4 regions of the Pseudomonas sp. H3_C08 genome follow, and region 1 is predicted to be linked to each of the others. Evidence: predicted binding sites of a transcription regulator. Region 1 holds the regulator's gene; each other region holds the start of a gene.
What was found. The regulator FliA, encoded in region 1, starts transcription of late flagellar genes. The targets are predictions, from matches to a motif close to CTAAAGTTTNNNNNNNNNNNGCCGNTAA.
Positions count from the first base shown of each region.

Region 2: the regulator FliA is predicted to act here: its motif matches at 1,803-1,830, upstream of AB4N74_RS09085 (methyl-accepting chemotaxis protein).
Region 3: the regulator FliA is predicted to act here: its motif matches at 2,308-2,335, upstream of motA (flagellar motor stator protein MotA).
Region 4: the regulator FliA is predicted to act here: its motif matches at 1,811-1,838, upstream of AB4N74_RS22915 (methyl-accepting chemotaxis protein).

Region 1 covers NZ_CP162803.1:537,248-541,459, forward strand. Annotated here, with positions in the region: gene flhF (flagellar biosynthesis protein FlhF) at 1-934, shown strand, start outside; gene fleN (flagellar synthesis regulator FleN) at 1,051-1,881, shown strand; gene fliA (RNA polymerase sigma factor FliA) at 1,878-2,618, shown strand; gene AB4N74_RS02575 (chemotaxis response regulator CheY) at 2,785-3,156, shown strand; gene AB4N74_RS02580 (protein phosphatase CheZ) at 3,175-3,963, shown strand; gene AB4N74_RS02585 (chemotaxis protein CheA) at 4,018-4,212, shown strand, end outside.
Region 2 covers NZ_CP162803.1:1,965,299-1,969,510, forward strand. Annotated here, with positions in the region: gene AB4N74_RS09085 (methyl-accepting chemotaxis protein) at 41-1,675, opposite strand; gene AB4N74_RS09090 (undecaprenyl-diphosphate phosphatase) at 1,981-2,811, shown strand; gene AB4N74_RS09095 (DUF1294 domain-containing protein) at 2,808-3,239, shown strand; gene AB4N74_RS09100 (MmcQ/YjbR family DNA-binding protein) at 3,357-3,716, opposite strand; gene AB4N74_RS09105 (LysR substrate-binding domain-containing protein) at 3,713-4,212, opposite strand, start outside.
Region 3 covers NZ_CP162803.1:5,833,128-5,837,339, forward strand. Annotated here, with positions in the region: gene rhdA (thiosulfate sulfurtransferase) at 1-656, opposite strand, end outside; gene AB4N74_RS26565 (HDOD domain-containing protein) at 699-2,237, opposite strand; gene motA (flagellar motor stator protein MotA) at 2,404-3,255, shown strand; gene motB (flagellar motor protein MotB) at 3,259-4,212, shown strand, end outside.
Region 4 covers NZ_CP162803.1:5,001,466-5,005,677, forward strand. Annotated here, with positions in the region: gene AB4N74_RS22915 (methyl-accepting chemotaxis protein) at 1-1,704, opposite strand, end outside; gene AB4N74_RS22920 (LysR substrate-binding domain-containing protein) at 1,889-2,809, opposite strand; gene AB4N74_RS22925 (NorM family multidrug efflux MATE transporter) at 2,968-4,212, shown strand, end outside.

The DNA of each region.
Region 1 (4,212 bases):
ACTGGATTCGATGCGCTTTGAATTGAACAGCCTGCGCGAGCTGATGGAAGTTCAGCTCGGCACCCTGGCCTGGAATCAGCTGCAAGGCAGCCGTCCGGCGCAAGCCAACCTGTATCGCCGTCTGCAACGTATCGGCCTGTCCGGCCCGTTGTCGCGCGATCTGCTGGCGATGATCACTGATATCGAAGAACCGCGTCAGGCCTGGCGCATGCTGCTCGCGCATCTGGCCCGGATGATTGCCGTACCGGAAGTCGAGCCACTGGAAGAGGGCGGTATCATTGCCATGGTCGGTCCTGCCGGCATGGGCAAGACCACTACACTCGCCAAGCTGGCCGCGCGTTATGTGCTGAAATACGGCGCGCAGAATGTCGCGCTGGTGAGCATGGACAGTTTCCGTATCGGCGCTCAGGAGCAACTGAAGACGCTGGGCCGCATTCTCAATGTGCCAGTGACCCACGTCGATCCGGGCCAATCGCTGGTGCAAGCGCTGGATCCACTGCTGCGCAAACGCGTGGTATTGATCGATACTGCCGGCCTGCAAGCCAGCGATCCGGCCCTGCGCATGCAGCTGGAAAGTCTGGCCGGGCGTGGCATTCGTTCAAAAAATTATCTGGTCTTGGCAACCACCAGCCAGAAACAGGTTCTAACCGCCGCTTATCACAGTTACAAGCGTTGCGGGCTTGCCGGCTGCATCCTGACTAAACTGGATGAAACGGCCAGCCTTGGCGAAGTGTTGAGCCTGGCGATCAGTCATGAATTGCCGGTCGCGTACCTGACCGATGGCCCACGGATTCCGGATGATTTGCATCTGCCGCGCCGTCATCAACTGGTCAGCCGCGCCGTCAGCGTGCAAATGCAGGAAGAACCCAGCGAAGAAGCCATGGCTGACATGTTCGCTGATATCTATCACAGCCCGACCAAGCAGGTAGGCTGAGGTATTCATGAACAGTTTTTGTACCTACATCGATGGTCTGCCATGCATTGTTCCGGTTGTGAACGCGCAGCCAGTAATGTGGCCTCCGTCTATGCAAGACAAGGTAAAGAAATAACATGGGCAGCATGCATCCCGTACAGGTGATCGCGGTGACCGGCGGCAAAGGTGGCGTCGGCAAGACTAACGTGTCAGTGAACTTGTCGCTGGCGCTGGCAGAGCTTGGCCGTCGGGTCATGCTGCTGGACGCCGACCTGGGTCTGGCGAACGTTGACGTATTGTTGGGGCTGACCCCTAAACGCACGCTGGCCGACGTCATCGAAGGCCGGTGCGAGCTGCGCGACGTGCTGTTGCAAGGCCCTGGTGGCATTCGCATCGTGCCGGCGGCGTCCGGCACCCAGAGCATGGTGCACCTGAGCCCGGCGCAACATGCCGGCCTGATTCAGGCGTTCAGCGACATCGGTGACAATCTCGATGTACTGGTGATCGATACCGCTGCGGGTATTGGTGACTCGGTAGTCAGTTTTGTTCGCGCCGCGCAAGAAGTGTTGCTGGTGGTCTGCGATGAGCCGACCTCGATCACTGACGCCTACGCGCTGATCAAACTGCTCAACCGCGATTACGGCATGAACCGCTTCCGCGTCCTCGCCAACATGGCGCAGAGCCCGCAGGAAGGGCGCAACCTGTTCGCCAAGTTGACCAAGGTCACGGATCGCTTCCTTGACGTGGCCCTACAATACGTCGGCGCCGTGCCTTACGACGAAAGCGTGCGTAAAGCGGTGCAGAAGCAGCGCGCGGTGTACGAAGCCTTTCCGCGTTCCAAGTGCGCGCTGGCGTTCAAGGCGATCGCGCAGAAGGTCGACACCTGGCCGCTGCCCGCCAACCCGCGTGGCCACCTTGAGTTTTTCGTCGAGCGCCTCGTGCAGCAAACGGCAGGGCCCGTGCTATGACCGCAAGCGGTATGAACTACTACAAGAAGTCGGCACGTGACGCGCAGTACGAGCTGATCGAGCGTTACGCGCCACTGGTCAAACGCATTGCCTACCACTTGCTGGCGCGCTTGCCGGCGAGTGTGCAGGTCGAAGACCTGATCCAGGCCGGGATGATCGGCCTGCTTGAAGTCTCGACCAAATACGACGCCAGCAAAGGCGCCAGTTTCGAAACGTACGCGGGCATACGAATCCGCGGCGCGATGCTCGACGAAGTGCGCAAAGGGGACTGGGCGCCACGCTCGGTTCACCGCAATACCCGTATGGTCAGCGACGCGATTCGCTCAATTGAAGCTAAAACCGGCCGTGATGCTAAAGATCACGAGGTTGCGGCCGAACTCCAATTGAGTCTCGACGATTACTACGGGATTTTGAATGACACCTTGGGCAGTCGCCTGTTCAGTTTCGACGACCTGTTGCAGGACGGCGAACACGAAGGGCTGCACGAGGATGGCGCGAGTGCTCATATGGAGCCGTCACGCGATCTGGAAGATGAACGTTTCCAGGCTGCGTTGGCGGACGCGATTGCCAATTTGCCGGAGCGTGAGCGACTGGTGTTGGCGCTGTACTACGACGAAGAGCTGAACCTCAAGGAGATCGGTGAAGTCCTTGGCGTCAGTGAATCGCGGGTCAGCCAGTTACACAGCCAGTGCGCGGCCCGTTTGCGGGGGCGTTTGGGGGAGTGGCGAGCGCGCTGAAGGCAGTGTGGGGACACTGCGAACGAGGCTGGTGCGGTGATGAACGGCACCGGTCTTGCTCTGTTGTGCTCCAGACAGTCTTCGAGTGCTGCGCCGATTGATTGAAGTGGCGCGTCCAGGTGCTGGGCGCGTTTAAGACTGCTTGGAGGTCGAATTGAACAAAGACATGAAAATCCTCATCGTTGATGACTTCTCAACGATGCGGCGGATCATCAAGAACCTGCTGCGTGATCTTGGGTTCACCAACACCGTCGAGGCTGACGATGGCGTGACTGCCATTCCAGTGCTCAACAGCGGAAGCATCGACTTTCTGGTAACGGACTGGAACATGCCGGGCATGACCGGTATCGACCTGCTGCGTCACGTGCGTGCCGATGAAAAACTCAAGCACCTGCCAGTGCTGATGGTGACTGCAGAAGCCAAGCGCGAGCAGATCATTGAAGCCGCTCAGGCTGGTGTAAACGGCTACGTAGTCAAACCTTTCACGGCTCAGGCGTTGAAAGACAAAATCGAGAAGATTTTCGAACGCATCGGCTGATGAACGCGCGGGGGAGCTATGGAGCATAACGAATCTTCACAGGGCGATTTCGAGTCGACCCTGAAAAAACACGCGGTCGAACTGGTCGAAAGCCTTGAAAAAGGCAGGTTCGGCGACGCTGTGCAACTGATCCATGAGCTCAATCAGACCCGTGACCGTGGCCTGTACCAGGAAGTCGGCAAGCTCACACGTGAACTGCACAGTGCGATCGTCAACTTCCAGATCGATCCGAACATGCCGCAGGCCGAGGAAGTGTCGCAAATCACCGACGCCACCGAACGTCTGGGCTATGTGGTCAAGCTGACAGAAGCCGCGGCCAACCGCACCATGGATCTGGTGGAAAGCGCCACGCCGGTGGTCAACAGTCTGGCTGATGAAGCGCAGACCTTGAGCGCCGATTGGGGTCGCTTCATGCGTCGCGAGGTCGGGGCTGAAGAGTTCCGCGAGCTGGCGCGCCGGGTCGACGGTTTTCTGTCACGCAGCAGCACGGACAACCGTGCGGTGTCGAGCAATCTCAACGACATCCTGCTGGCCCAGGATTACCAGGACCTGACCGGTCAGGTGATCAAGCGTGTGACCCAACTGGTCACCGAAGTCGAAAGCAATTTGCTCAAACTCGTGCTCATGGCCAGTCAGGTCGACCGCTTTGCGGGCATCGAACATGACCGCGCCGCGATGCTTGCAGAAAAAGATCCACAAAAACATCTCTCGCAGGGTGAAGGTCCGCAGATTCATGCCGATAAACGAGAAGACGTTGTGTCCGGTCAGGACGATGTGGACGATTTGTTATCCAGCCTCGGATTCTAGAGTTGTGGAATTTTAGGTTTTTTGGGTTTTTAGACCTGTAGGAGCACCCCATTAATGAGCTTCGGCGCCGATGAAGAGATCCTTCAGGATTTCCTGGTTGAGGCCGGCGAGATTCTTGAGCAACTGTCCGAACAACTGGTCGAGCTGGAAAGCCGTCCGGATGACGCAGATCTGCTCAACGCAATTTTTCGCGGTTTCCACACTGTAAAAGGGGGCGCCGGCTTCCTTCAGCTCAACGAGCTGGTGGAG
Region 2 (4,212 bases), 1.4 Mb from region 1:
TGACGCTTTCGCGAGCAAGCTCGCTCCCACAGGTTTTGGGTCAGACGCGGAACTGGCGCAGGAGGGCGTTGAGTTGTTCGCTCAACTGGCCAAGTTTCAGGCTGGCCGCACTCGATTGTTCGGCAGCGATCGCCGTGCTGTGCGAGAGGCCGGCCGCCTGAGTGACGTTCTGATTAATGTCCTCGACCACATGCGCCTGCTGCAACGTGGCGCTGGCAATCGAAGCGTTCAGGCCATTGAGATTACGCAGTGCCTGGCCAATCGCATTCAGACTCGCACCGGCCAACCCGGCTTGTTCGATGGTCAATTGCGACGCCTTGCTGCTGTCGCCGATCACTTTCACAGCGGCTTCGGAATGGTTCTGCAGACGCTCGATCATTGACTGGATTTCCGCCGTCGACTTCTGCGTACGTTGTGCCAACAAGCGTACTTCATCCGCCACCACGGCAAACCCGCGACCTTGCTCACCGGCCCGCGCCGCTTCAATCGCGGCATTAAGCGCGAGCAGGTTGGTCTGTTCGGCAATCGAGCGAATCACTTCCAGCACGCTGCCGATCTGCGTACTTTCGGCGGCGAGGGTGCGGATCACCTCCACCGCTTGATCGATAGTGCCGGACAGTTTGTCGATCTGCTGCAAGCTGCCATCGATGTTGATCTGGCCCTGTTGCGCCTGCGCTTCGGCATCGCGCATTTCGGCGGCGGCGTGCTCGGCGTTCTTCGCCACGTCCTGCACGCCATAGGTCACCTCGTTGATCGCGGTGGCCACCAGTTCCATCTGCTGCGATTGCTGCTGGCTGCGTTGCTGCGCTTGCGAGGCGTCGTTGCCCAGTTCGCTGGACGACTGGCCCAGTGCACTGGCCGACACTTGCAAGTCACCGATGACCCGGCGCAGCTTGGCGGTGAAGGCGTTGAAGTGATGCGCCAGCTCAGTGACTTCATCTTTACCGTGAGTATCGAGGCTGCGGGTCAGGTCGCTTTCACCGCTGGCAATGTTGGCCATGGCGTTCACGGTTTCCTGCAGCGGACGGACGATGCTGCGCGCGATGAGGATCACCAGCAGCGCCATGATCACGGCAATCGCCAGGCCGATAACCGTAGCCTTGATCACTTGGCCCTGGAATTCCGCCTGCACGTCGTCGACGTAAACTCCGGAGCCGAGCACCCAGCCCCACGGCTCGAACAGTTTGACGTAGGAGGTCTTGGCCACCGGCTCACTGGCGCCGGGTTTCGGCCAACGGTAGTCGACCATGCCGGCGCCTTTGGACCTGGCGATGGCGACCATTTCGTTGAACACCGCAAAACCGTCCGGATCGCGGATCGCCGAGAGGTTCTGGCCTTCGAGTTTCGGGTTGGTCGGGTGCATGACCATCACGGGCGTGAGGTCGTTGATCCAGAAATAATCGCTCTGGTCGTAGCGCAGGCCGCGAATCGCCGTCAGCGCCTCTTTCTGCGCCGCCTCTTTGCTCAGGGTGCCGGCGGTTTCGAGGTCGTGGTAGTAGGTCAGCAGGCCGCTGGCGGTCTGTACTACGTGCTGGGTTTTCTGGGCCTTGGCGTGGTAGAGATCGTCGTGGATCTGCTTGAGCATCAACACGCCCAAGGTCAGCAACATGACCACCGCCACAATCAAGATGAGCCACAAGCGTCGGCTGATCGACACACTGCGCAAGCTGTTCATAACGCTGTCACTCCGGATTCTTTTTCTTGTAATAAACGACCGCCAGCATCCAACCACGATTTCGCGGTGAGGCATACGCGACCCAAGTCGTATAACGCGGCAGCGCTATTAAGGCTTGTCTGTTAGGATTTCGGCCCCGTGCGTGAAAACCTGAATCCAAATTGAAATTTCACGGAATTTTGACCGTTTCGTGTGGATCCTGTGCGTGCGGAATCGGTACAGCCATAAACAGCTACGCTGATCGCAGTGAACGCTAGAAAAATACTATCGGGGCATGCCGGCGCGCATCGCTCTTTGGGGGATTGATGGATCTTTGGACGGCCTTGCAGGCACTGATACTAGGAGTTGTAGAAGGGCTGACGGAGTTTTTGCCCATTTCCAGTACCGGACACCAGATCATTGTTGCCGACTTGCTGAATTTCGGCGGCGAACGGGCCATGGCGTTCAATATCATCATCCAGCTCGGCGCGATCCTCGCGGTGGTCTGGGAGTTTCGCCGCAAGATTCTCGATGTGGTCATCGGTTTGCCGACGCAGCCCAGTGCCCGTCGCTTCACCGCTAACCTGCTGATCGCGTTTCTGCCCGCCGTGGTGCTGGGCGTGATCTTTGCCGACCTGATTCACGAATACCTGTTCAATCCGATTACCGTTGCGACCGCGTTGGTGGTGGGCGGCATCATCATGTTGTGGGCGGAAAAGCGTCAGCATGCAGTGCACGCCGAAACAGTCGACGAGATCACCTGGAAAGATGCCTTGAAGGTTGGTTTCGCTCAGTGCCTGGCGATGATTCCCGGTACTTCGCGTTCCGGCTCGACGATCATTGGCGGGTTGCTCTTCGGCCTGTCGCGCAAGACTGCCACCGAGTTTTCCTTCTTCCTCGCGATGCCGACCATGGTCGGAGCGGCGGTCTACTCGGGCTACAAGTACCGCCATCTGTTTGTGCCGGCGGACTTCCCGGTGTTTGCCATCGGCTTTGTCACCGCGTTCATCTTCGCCATGATCGCCGTGCGCGGCTTGCTCAAGTTCATCGCCAGCCATAGCTATGCGGCATTTGCCTGGTATCGGATCGTATTTGGTCTGGTCATTCTGGCGACGTGGCAGTTTGGCTGGATCGATTGGGCGGCGGCCAAGCCATGAGTGATTCCCGCGCACGCCGGCCCGAAGGGCGACCTTCGGGCGGCAACAACATCCAGCATCTGAAGCTGAAACTGCTGGTTCTGCTGATCGTCTGCGCGTTGCCGCTGTTCGGCTCGGTGTCGATGTGGTTGCGCGGGATTTCGTTGGTGCCGCTGACGGCTTACGGTGTTGTGAGCGTGTTGGCGTTCTTCATGTACTGGGCAGACAAGCGCAAGGCGCGCGCCGATGCCTGGCGCACTCCGGAGAACATCCTTCATGCCGTGGAACTGGCGGGCGGTTGGCCGGGTGCATTAATCGCCCAGCAGGTGTTCCGGCACAAGACGCGCAAGGTGTCGTTTCAGATTCTGTTCTGGGTGATTGTCGTGTTGCATCAGGTGTTCTGGATCGACCAGCTGTTTCTTGGCTCGAATCTGCTGACGCTGTTCTGAATACACCGCAACTCCCTATGTAGGAGTGAGCCTGCTCGCGATAGCGGAGTGTCAGCCAAAGAAATTCCAACTGACACTCCGCTATCGCGAGCAGGCTCACTCCTACAGGGATCGGGTTTACAGCAACAAACCGATTTGGGTCTTTTTCGGCAACTTGCCCACCACCAGTTGATGCGAGCGCTGCAACAACCCGCGCAATTCCTCGGCGCCCAAAGGGTAGGGCGGATGCATGATGATCCACTGCGCCCGGGCCAGATAGGGCGCCGGGTGAATCCCCGGGCGGTCGCAATGACCGAGAAACAGATCTTTATCAACCTTGAACGCCAGCGAATCCCCACGCAGCCCCTGCAAGGCAAACATCTTGTTGCCGGCAATCGAAAACACTCGCACGCCGCCCCATTTGTAATCTTCCCGAGCGCCCGGCAATGCCAGGCAGAACGCCGCAACGTCGGCTTCGTTCATCTTTCCCTTGCTCATAACAACCGCTCCCCACAGGCATTGAACGACTCGACCAGATGATCGATCCACGCGCGCACCGCCGGCATCACCCCGCGTCGATGCGGATACACCGCTTGCAGCCAGCCGCCGGGCAGTGACCACTCCGGCAACATCTGCACCAGCGTGCCGTTTTCCAGCTCGGCCTCGCAATACATCATCGGCAACAGGGTAAACCCCTGACCGGCGAGGACGCAGGCCTTGCGTACGACAAAATCATCGATGCCCAGGCGAGCCTCCATGTTCAGTTCGAAACTGTGGCCTTGCTGATCGAGCAGGCGCACATGCACCATACGATCGGCCTCCAGCGCACCCAGTACGGGCAGATGCTTCAGGTCTTGCGGATGGTTGATCGTCTTGCCCTGTAAAAACGCCGGGCTGGCCACCACGACCATCTGCGCCTGACGCAGGCGTCGGGTCACCAGCAGCGGATCCTCGTCACCGTGCTCACGCACGCGCAACGCGACATCAAAGCCCT
Region 3 (4,212 bases), 1.2 Mb from region 1:
CCGAGGTTTTCGAGGATCTGCGGCATGTCTGTGCGAATGCGCAACTGACGGGCCTTGTCCATGCCGGCCGTCCATTCGAAATTGACCGCACCGGGGATGTGCCCAGCCTTGGCGGCCAGCACTTTCTCACCGGAATACTCCAGCGGCCCGCGCGCATCCCAGATCGCCAGATCGGCAGCACCGAGGCGGCTCTGCAGGTATTCACGGGTCGCGGTCGGTTCTTCATGCAGGGTCAATGGCACAGGGCCGCCCACTGCAGACGGAACCTGGATCGACATCGGCATGCCGGCCGCCAGCCACGCCGGCAGACCGCCGTCGACGTAGTGATATTTGTCGTGACCGATCACGTCGAGCAGCCAGATGAAACGCCCGGCCCAACCGCCGCCTTCGTCGTCATAGACCACGTAGACCGCATCTTTGCGATGGCCCAGTTCACCGAACAACGCTTCCAGGTCGCCTTTGGCCGGCAACAAGCCCGGCGCCGGCGGCTGGCCGAGCTGGGTGCGCTTGGGATCGACAAAGCGTGCGCCGGGAAAGTGACCTTCGGCATAACGGGCAGGGCTGGTCAGGTCCACCAGAATCAGTTCAGGGGAGTCGAGACGCGGGAGCAGGTCGCTCGCCTCGATGACGAGCGGCAAGCCAGAGAAGTCAGACATGTGAGGTCTCCAGAGCACAAAGGGGAGGATTGTAGCGCAGCCTCATCGGCCGCGGCTGCTAAAGCTGTGCAGGGCTTTTTCGATGCACTGTGCGGTTTTGCCAAAGGCTTGCACGGTGATATCGGCGAACGGCCCGCCGCCCTGATCGGCGACGACAATCATGATCACCCGGCCGTTATTGACCAGGGAACGCAGAAACAGATGCTCGCCACGAAACAGGGTGCGCAGGCTCGCTGGCAGCAGAGCGGAGAACTGAGCGTTGTTCTCGGGATTGATCCGCACCTGCGCCTGTTGCGCGAGCAGCCGTTGCAAGACCTTGCTCTGGCTGACGACGAAATTCAGCGCCGCCGCTTCTTTCGGTAGCCCGGCGGTTTGATTCACGCGCAGATTGGACTGTGTGCGATCGGCCATCAGGATCATCACCCGGCGCATGCCGCTGGCGACCAGCGCATCGCGAGCGGCGACGGTCAGGCTCATGGCATTGGTGAAGCGGCTTGGCTCGGCCAATAGCTCGGCGCATTGCTGGCGCCATTGCGTCAGATCTTCCGAGGTTGGCGCAGCTGCGGGCAGCATGCCGGCTGGCAAACGATGGGTGCCCCATGGCCACAGCAACGAAACCGCCGGATGCCACAGGTCGGGCATCGCATGATGGCGCGCGCTGTTGGCGGCTTGCTGGTGCAACTGTTGTTGCACTTCATCCATGGAAATCTGCAGATAAAGGCTGGTCAGGTACTGCCAGCGCTCACTGTGCGGACTGTCCCACGCCTGTTGCGCAGACAGTGCCAGGCCGTTGGCCAGCAGCACGGTGTTGGCCGGTTGGTTGAGCCAGCGGCGCAGGGTCGGGTCGTCATCGAGGCGGTTTTGCTGGCGCAACGGATGTTCGCTGTCGCGGGCGATGCGCAGCACTTTGACCAGTTCGCGCTGTTCACTCAGCAGCAGCTTATAACCCTGCTGCACCCAGATCGGCAGATGCCAGGCCTGCACCAACGCTTCAGCGATTTTCAGCAGGCGTACGCCGAACAATTGCTTCTCGACCACGCGCGCCGATTCGCCCTTGTGGATAACCCGCAGTTCCCATTCTTCGAGCAACTGCGGATACGTCAGCGCCAACGGCCACAGCGGCGACAGAAACAGCAGGCTGCCCCAATGAATGTCCTGCCAAAGCCGCGCCAGCCGACTGGCGAAAAAGCCGTTGGCCTGTTGCGTCGCGTGCTGGCTGATCATCTGTAACTGGCGCAGGGCTTTGGGGATTTGCATCTGCGGTTCAGCCGGCAGGCGCGCGAGCAATTCTTCAGTCCGCGCCAGGCCGAGACGGTTGATCGCCACCTCGAGATTTTCCGCCGGTGCGGCCATGGTGCCGTGGGTGTGACGATTCGCCTCACGGATGATGCTCAAGGCCAGTGCCGGGCTGTCCTGCATCAGATCGGCGATGTCGCGCAGCGAGCTGCGATTGTCGCGGATCGCCCGACAGACTTTGTCGTGAGCCTCTTGCGGCACGGGCAGCCGGACGCTGTCGAGCAGCTTGACCCAGCCGTCGAGCGTGGTCGGTTTTGCGTGTGGGACGTTCGTTTCATTAGCCATGTCTGGACGGGATCTTCACTGACTGTAGACGCGCCCGGCATGGGCTAAATTGGCTTTTCGCCTGAACTGGCTATAGTCTGGCGCAGTTTTGCCGATAAGTAGAAGAAGAGATTTTTTAACTTCCGAATATGACCTTGAACCCGACTTAAATAAGTACTTTCTACCTATGGCTAAAATTATCGGCATCATCGTCGTATTCGCGAGCGTGCTCGGCGGATACGTGCTCTCCCACGGCAAGATTGCCGCCCTGATCCAGCCCTTCGAGGTGATGATCATCGGTGGTGCGGCACTGGGTGCATTCCTCCAGGCCAACCCCGGTTACATGACGATGCACGTGCTCAAGAAATCCTTGAGCATGTTCAGTTCGCGCTTCAGCCACACGTTCTATCTGGAAGTGCTCGGGCTGATCTACGAGATCCTCAACAAGAGCCGCCGCGAAGGCATGATGGCCATCGAAGGCGACATCGAAGATGCCGCTGCGAGCCCGATCTTCGCCAAGTACCCGGCAGTCCTCAAAGACGAGCGCATGACCGCGTTCATCTGCGATTACCTGCGCATCATGTCGTCCGGCAACATGGCGCCGCACGAGCTGGAAGGCTTGTTCGACATGGAACTGTACAGCCTGAAAGAAGACCTCGAACATCCGTCTCATGCGGTGAACGGCATCGCCGATGCCATGCCCGGTTTCGGTATCGTCGCGGCGGTACTCGGTATCGTGGTGACCATGGCCTCGCTGGGTGAAGGCGATCAGAAGTCCATCGGTCTGCACGTTGGTGCGGCACTGGTCGGTACCTTCTTCGGTATTCTCGCAGCGTACGGTTTCTTCGGCCCATTGGCGCATTCCCTGGCCCACGATGCCAAGGAAGAGCTGAACGTCTACGAAGCCATCAAGGCCTCGCTGGTGGCTTCGGCTTCCGGCATGCCGCCGTCGCTGGCGGTCGAGTTCGGTCGCAAGGTGCTGTACCCGGCCCACCGTCCAAGCTTTGCCGAGCTGGAACAAGCCGTTCGCGGTCGCTAAGTCATGGAAAATAATCAGCCGATTATCATCAAGCGCGTCAAGCGCATAGCCGGCGGGCATCACGGCGGGGCGTGGAAAATCGCCTTCGCCGACTTCGCCACGGCGATGATGGCGTTCTTCCTGGTGTTGTGGCTGCTGTCCACCGCCACGCCCGAGCAGAAGATCGCCATCGCCGGTTACTTCAAAGACCCGGTCGGCTTTTCCGAAAGCGGCACGCCGTACATCATCGACCTGGGCGGCACGCCGACCCTGGCGCCGGAAAACACCCTCAACCCGGAAGTGAAGTCGCAGCCGCAACCGGACAAGGTCACGGTCGACACCGAGCAGGTTGAAGGCATGGCCGAACAGGTCGAGAAGGAACGCCTCGAACTGCTCCTGCAAGAACTGCAGAACAAGGTCGACGAGAACCCGCAACTGCAGAAGTTCAAGGACCAGATCCTCTTCGAGATCACCCCGAACGGCCTGCGCATCCAGATCATGGACGCCGAGAACCGGCCGATGTTCGACTCGGGTTCTGCCCGCCTGAAACCGTACTTCGAAGACATCCTGCTGGCCATGGCCGACACCATCAAAGCGGTGCCGAACAAGATCAGCATCAGCGGCCACACCGACGCCAAGCCGTACACCGGCACCGGTGATTTCGGTAACTGGGAATTGTCGGCCAACCGTGCCAACGCTGCGCGTCGTGCCTTGATCGCCGGTAGCTATCCGGATGCGCAAGTGGCGCGGGTCGTCGGTTATGCCTCGTCGGCGCTGTTCGACAAGGAAAACCCGTTCAACCCGGTCAACCGCCGCATCGACATTGTGGTGCTGACCAAGAAGGCCCAGGCGGCCATTGAAGGTGCGCAGGGTGCCGATCCGGCGAAACCGGCGGATCAAGGTCAGAACGGCGCCGCTCCGGCAGCGCCGGTTGACCCGAATGCGCTGCCGGCGGATCAGCAACCGGTGCCTGCGCAT
Region 4 (4,212 bases), 2.1 Mb from region 1:
CACATTGCCCTGCTCCATGGTGCTGATCGCGTTACCGGTTTCCTGCTGGATGCTGTGGATCATGCTGGAAATTTCATCAGTCGCCTGACGAGTACGCGAGGCCAGGCTGCGCACTTCATCGGCTACCACGGCGAAGCCGCGACCTTGTTCACCGGCACGTGCCGCTTCAATCGCGGCGTTGAGCGCCAGCAAGTTAGTCTGTTCGGCAATCGAAGTAATCACACCGACAATGCCGCCAATTTCCTGCGAACGCTGACCGAGGGTGTTGATCACGGTAGCGGTGCTGTTCAGGGCGCCAGCGATTTGCTCCAGCGAGGACGACGCTTCTTCCATCGAGCTGCGGCCAATCTGCGTTTGCTGGGCATTTTCCTGCGCCAGACGCTGGGTCGCGCCCATGTTGTCGGCGATGTTCAACGACGTCGCACTGAACTCTTCCACCGCGCCGGCCATGCTGGTGATTTCGCCAGATTGTTGCTCCATGCCTTCATACGCACCACCGGACAAACCGGACAGGGCCTGGGCACGGCTATTGACCTCTTCCGAAGAGCGGCGGATGTGCTCGACCATGGTCGACAGCGCCTGGCTCATCTGGTTGAACGCGCGCGACAACTGACCGATTTCATCGTTGCTCGATACGTTCAGGCGAACGCTCAGATCACCGGCGCCCAAGGCCTCGGCCTGACGCACCAGATCCCCCAGAGGCGCCAGTTTGCTGCGCAGCAGCCAGACCACAGATCCGACCGCCAGCAGCATCGCCAACAGACTGCCAATGGCCAGTTGCGTACCCACGCTCCAGGTCACCGCGCGGATCTCGGCTTTCGGCATGCTCGCCACGACCGACCATGGTCCGCCATCGAACGGCACGGCAATGCTGTAGAAATCTTCCGAGGTGTCGCTCCAGAACTCACCCTTGCCCGGCTTTGCAGCCAAACCTTTGATCACCGGAACGGCTTGATCCAGCGCCTGCACCCCCGCCGGCGCGACCAGCCATTTGTTTTGCTCGTCGAGCAACGCCAGCGAACCGCTCTGGCCAATGCGGAAGCGCTTGAGGTTATCGAACTGGATGTTCTGCGCGTCGGTGTAATCGAAGCCGACGAACAGCACCGCAATCACCTTGCCGCTGCCATCGCGCACCGGGGTGTATTGGGTCATGTAGGAGCGATCGAACAGCAAGGCGCGACCGACGTAACCCTGCCCCGCCATCAACTTCGCGTAGGCCGGGTGCGCGTGATCGAGCAAGGTGCCGATGGCACGGGTGCCATCCTGTTTGGTCAGCGAAGTGCTGACGCGGATGAAGTCTTCGCCGCTGCGCACGAACAGTGTGGCGACGCCGGCGGTCATCTGCTTGAACTCGTCGACTTCCTTGAAGTTGTTGTTCAGCACTTCGCTGCCCAGATGCAGACCCGGGGTCTGGGTGCCGGCAACATTCACCGGCTCACTCGGGTGAATGCTCAGACCTGCGCTAAAGCGCTTCTCGAACAGCCCGCTCAGGCGCTGGGTGCTTTCACGCAGCGTGCCGTGGAATGTGCTCAGTTGGTCGGCCAGCAGCCGCGCCTCACTGGCCAGATGCTCTTCACGGGTGGCGAGGTTGGCGGAGTCCAGCGAACGCAAGGCGAACACCGTACTGCCACTGATAACTATCGCCAGTATTACAGCGAGCGCGAGGCCCAGCTGCGAGGCGATCCGAGCGCGAGGTTGAGACATGGACAGCTCCTGGCCGAGCCACGGGATCCTCCTTGATCTCGACTCGGAAATTTTTCTGGTTGTGGGGGTGAATCGTGGATACCGGCACGACGGTTCCACAAGCACGTATTCGGCGGTGGATCCAAATACTTGAGCGGAAAACAAGGTTATGGCACAAGGCCGGTATTGTGGCGGCTCTAACGTTTCAGCTCAAGCGCGCAACCGCCGGCAATTCCATGGCGCGGACTTCGCTTTGCAGAAAGTCGCTGAGACGGCGCAAACGTTCACCTCCCGGGCGGGTCTTTGGCCACACAAGGTAGTAATTCAAGCCGCTGGCGACCGCGGTTGGCCACGGCAGGCTCAGCCTTCCCTGCGCCACATCTTCGGCGACCATTAACAGGTCGCCCATCGACACACCGTACCCGCGCGCCGCCGCGATCATGCCCAATTCGAGGGTATCGAACACTTGCCCACCCTTGAGTGACACCTGATCGGACAGCCCCATGTGTTCCAGCCAACTGCGCCAATCGCGACGGTCCGGTGTCGGGTGAAGTAATTCGGTGCAAGCCAGTCGAGCCAGATCCCACGGCTGATCATTCAGCAGGTTTGGCGCCCCCACCGGAATCAGCTCTTCAGGAAACAGCAGGCTGGCCTCCCAGTCCGGCGGAAAATGCCCGTCACTCAACAGCACCGCGCAGTCGAACGGCTCATCGTTGAAGTCCACCGAATCGACGTCCATCCACGCACTGGTCAGTTGCACTTCGTTGCCAAGCTGCAAATGACGGAAGCGACTCAGGCGCGCGAGCAACCAGCGCATGGTCAGGGTCGAGGGCGCTTTCATGCGCAAAATGTCGTCCTCGGCACGCAAGGTATTGCAGGCCCGCTCCAGCGCACTGAAGCCTTCGCGGATCCCGGGCAGCAGCAACCGCGCCGCTTCGGTCAGTTGCAGATTGCGCCCGCTGCGATGAAACAGCCGACAGGCGAAGTGATCTTCGAGGGTCCGAATATGCCGACTCACCGCACTCTGGGTAATCGACAGTTCCTCGGCAGCCCGGGTGAACGAACTATGTCGCGCCGCCGCTTCAAATGCGCGCAGGGCATACAAGGGAGGAAGACGACGAGACATGCAGAAAGCTCCGATAGCGGGATAAAGCCAATCTTAAACCGTTTACTCAGGATGAGTTTTAATCATGCCACCCATCCTTTTTATCCCTTTGTGCAAAGCCCGCCAAGCGCCGAGAATCGACGGTCTCCTGTTCCCTCTGAAATTGAGTGGTGATGACCATGCAGCATCCTGTGCGTACCGAACTCTGGGCCATTCTGCGGCTGGCAGGGCCGTTGATTGCTTCACAGTTGGCGCACATGTTGATGGTGCTGACTGACACATTGATGATGGCGCGCCTGAGTCCTGAAGCGCTTGCGGGCGGCGGTCTCGGTGCGGCGACTTATTCGTTCGTGTCGATTTTCTGCATCGGCGTGATTGCAGCGGTCGGCACATTGGTGGCTATTCGCAAGGGCGCCGGCGACATCATTGGCGCTGCGCGTCTGACCCAGGCCGGGTTGTGGCTGGCGTGGCTGATGGCGTTGGGCGCCGGGTTGCTGCTGTGGAACCTGAAACCGGTGTTGCTGCTGTTCGGCCAGACCGAAACCAACGTCAACGCGGCCGGGCAATTCCTGATTGCCCTGCCCTTCGCCCTGCCCGGCTACCTCAGTTTCATGGCCCTGCGCGGTTTCACCAGTGCAATCGGCCGGGCGACACCGGTGATGGTCATCAGCCTGGCCGGCACGGTGGCGAATTTCCTGCTCAATTACGCGCTGATCACCGGCATGTTCGGTCTGCCGAAAATGGGCCTGACGGGCATCGGCCTGGTCACAGCGATTGTCGCCAATTGCATGGCGTTGGCGCTGGCCTGGCATATTCGCCGGCATCCGGCCTATGACGCTTATCCATTGCGCGAAGGCTTGTCGCGGCCCAACCGGCAATATCTCAAAGAACTGTGGCGTCTCGGCCTGCCAATCGGCGGCACCTACGCGGTGGAAGTCGGTTTGTTCGCCTTCGCGGCGTTGTGCATGGGCACCATGGGCAGCACGCAATTGGGCGCGCACCAGATTGCCCTGCAAATTGTCTCGGTGGCGTTCATGGTGCCGGCGGGGATGTCGTACGCGATCACCATGCGCGTCGGCCAGCATTACGGCGCCGGGCAACTGAGTGATGCGCGGATGTCCGGGCGGGTCGGGATCATCTTTGGCGCGGTGGTGATGTTGGGATTCGCGATGGTGTTCTGGCTGTTGCCGAACCAGTTGGTCGGGTTGTTCCTCGATCACAATGATCCGGCGTTTGCCGAGGTGATTCGCCTAGCGGTGAGCCTGCTGGCGGTGGCGGCGTGGTTCGAGCTGTTCGACGGCACGCAGACGATTGCCATGGGCTGCATTCGTGGACTCAAGGATGCAAAAACCACTTTTCTGGTCGGGCTCGCTTGCTATTGGCTGATTGGCGCACCGGCGGCGTGGTGGATGGCGTTCCATTTG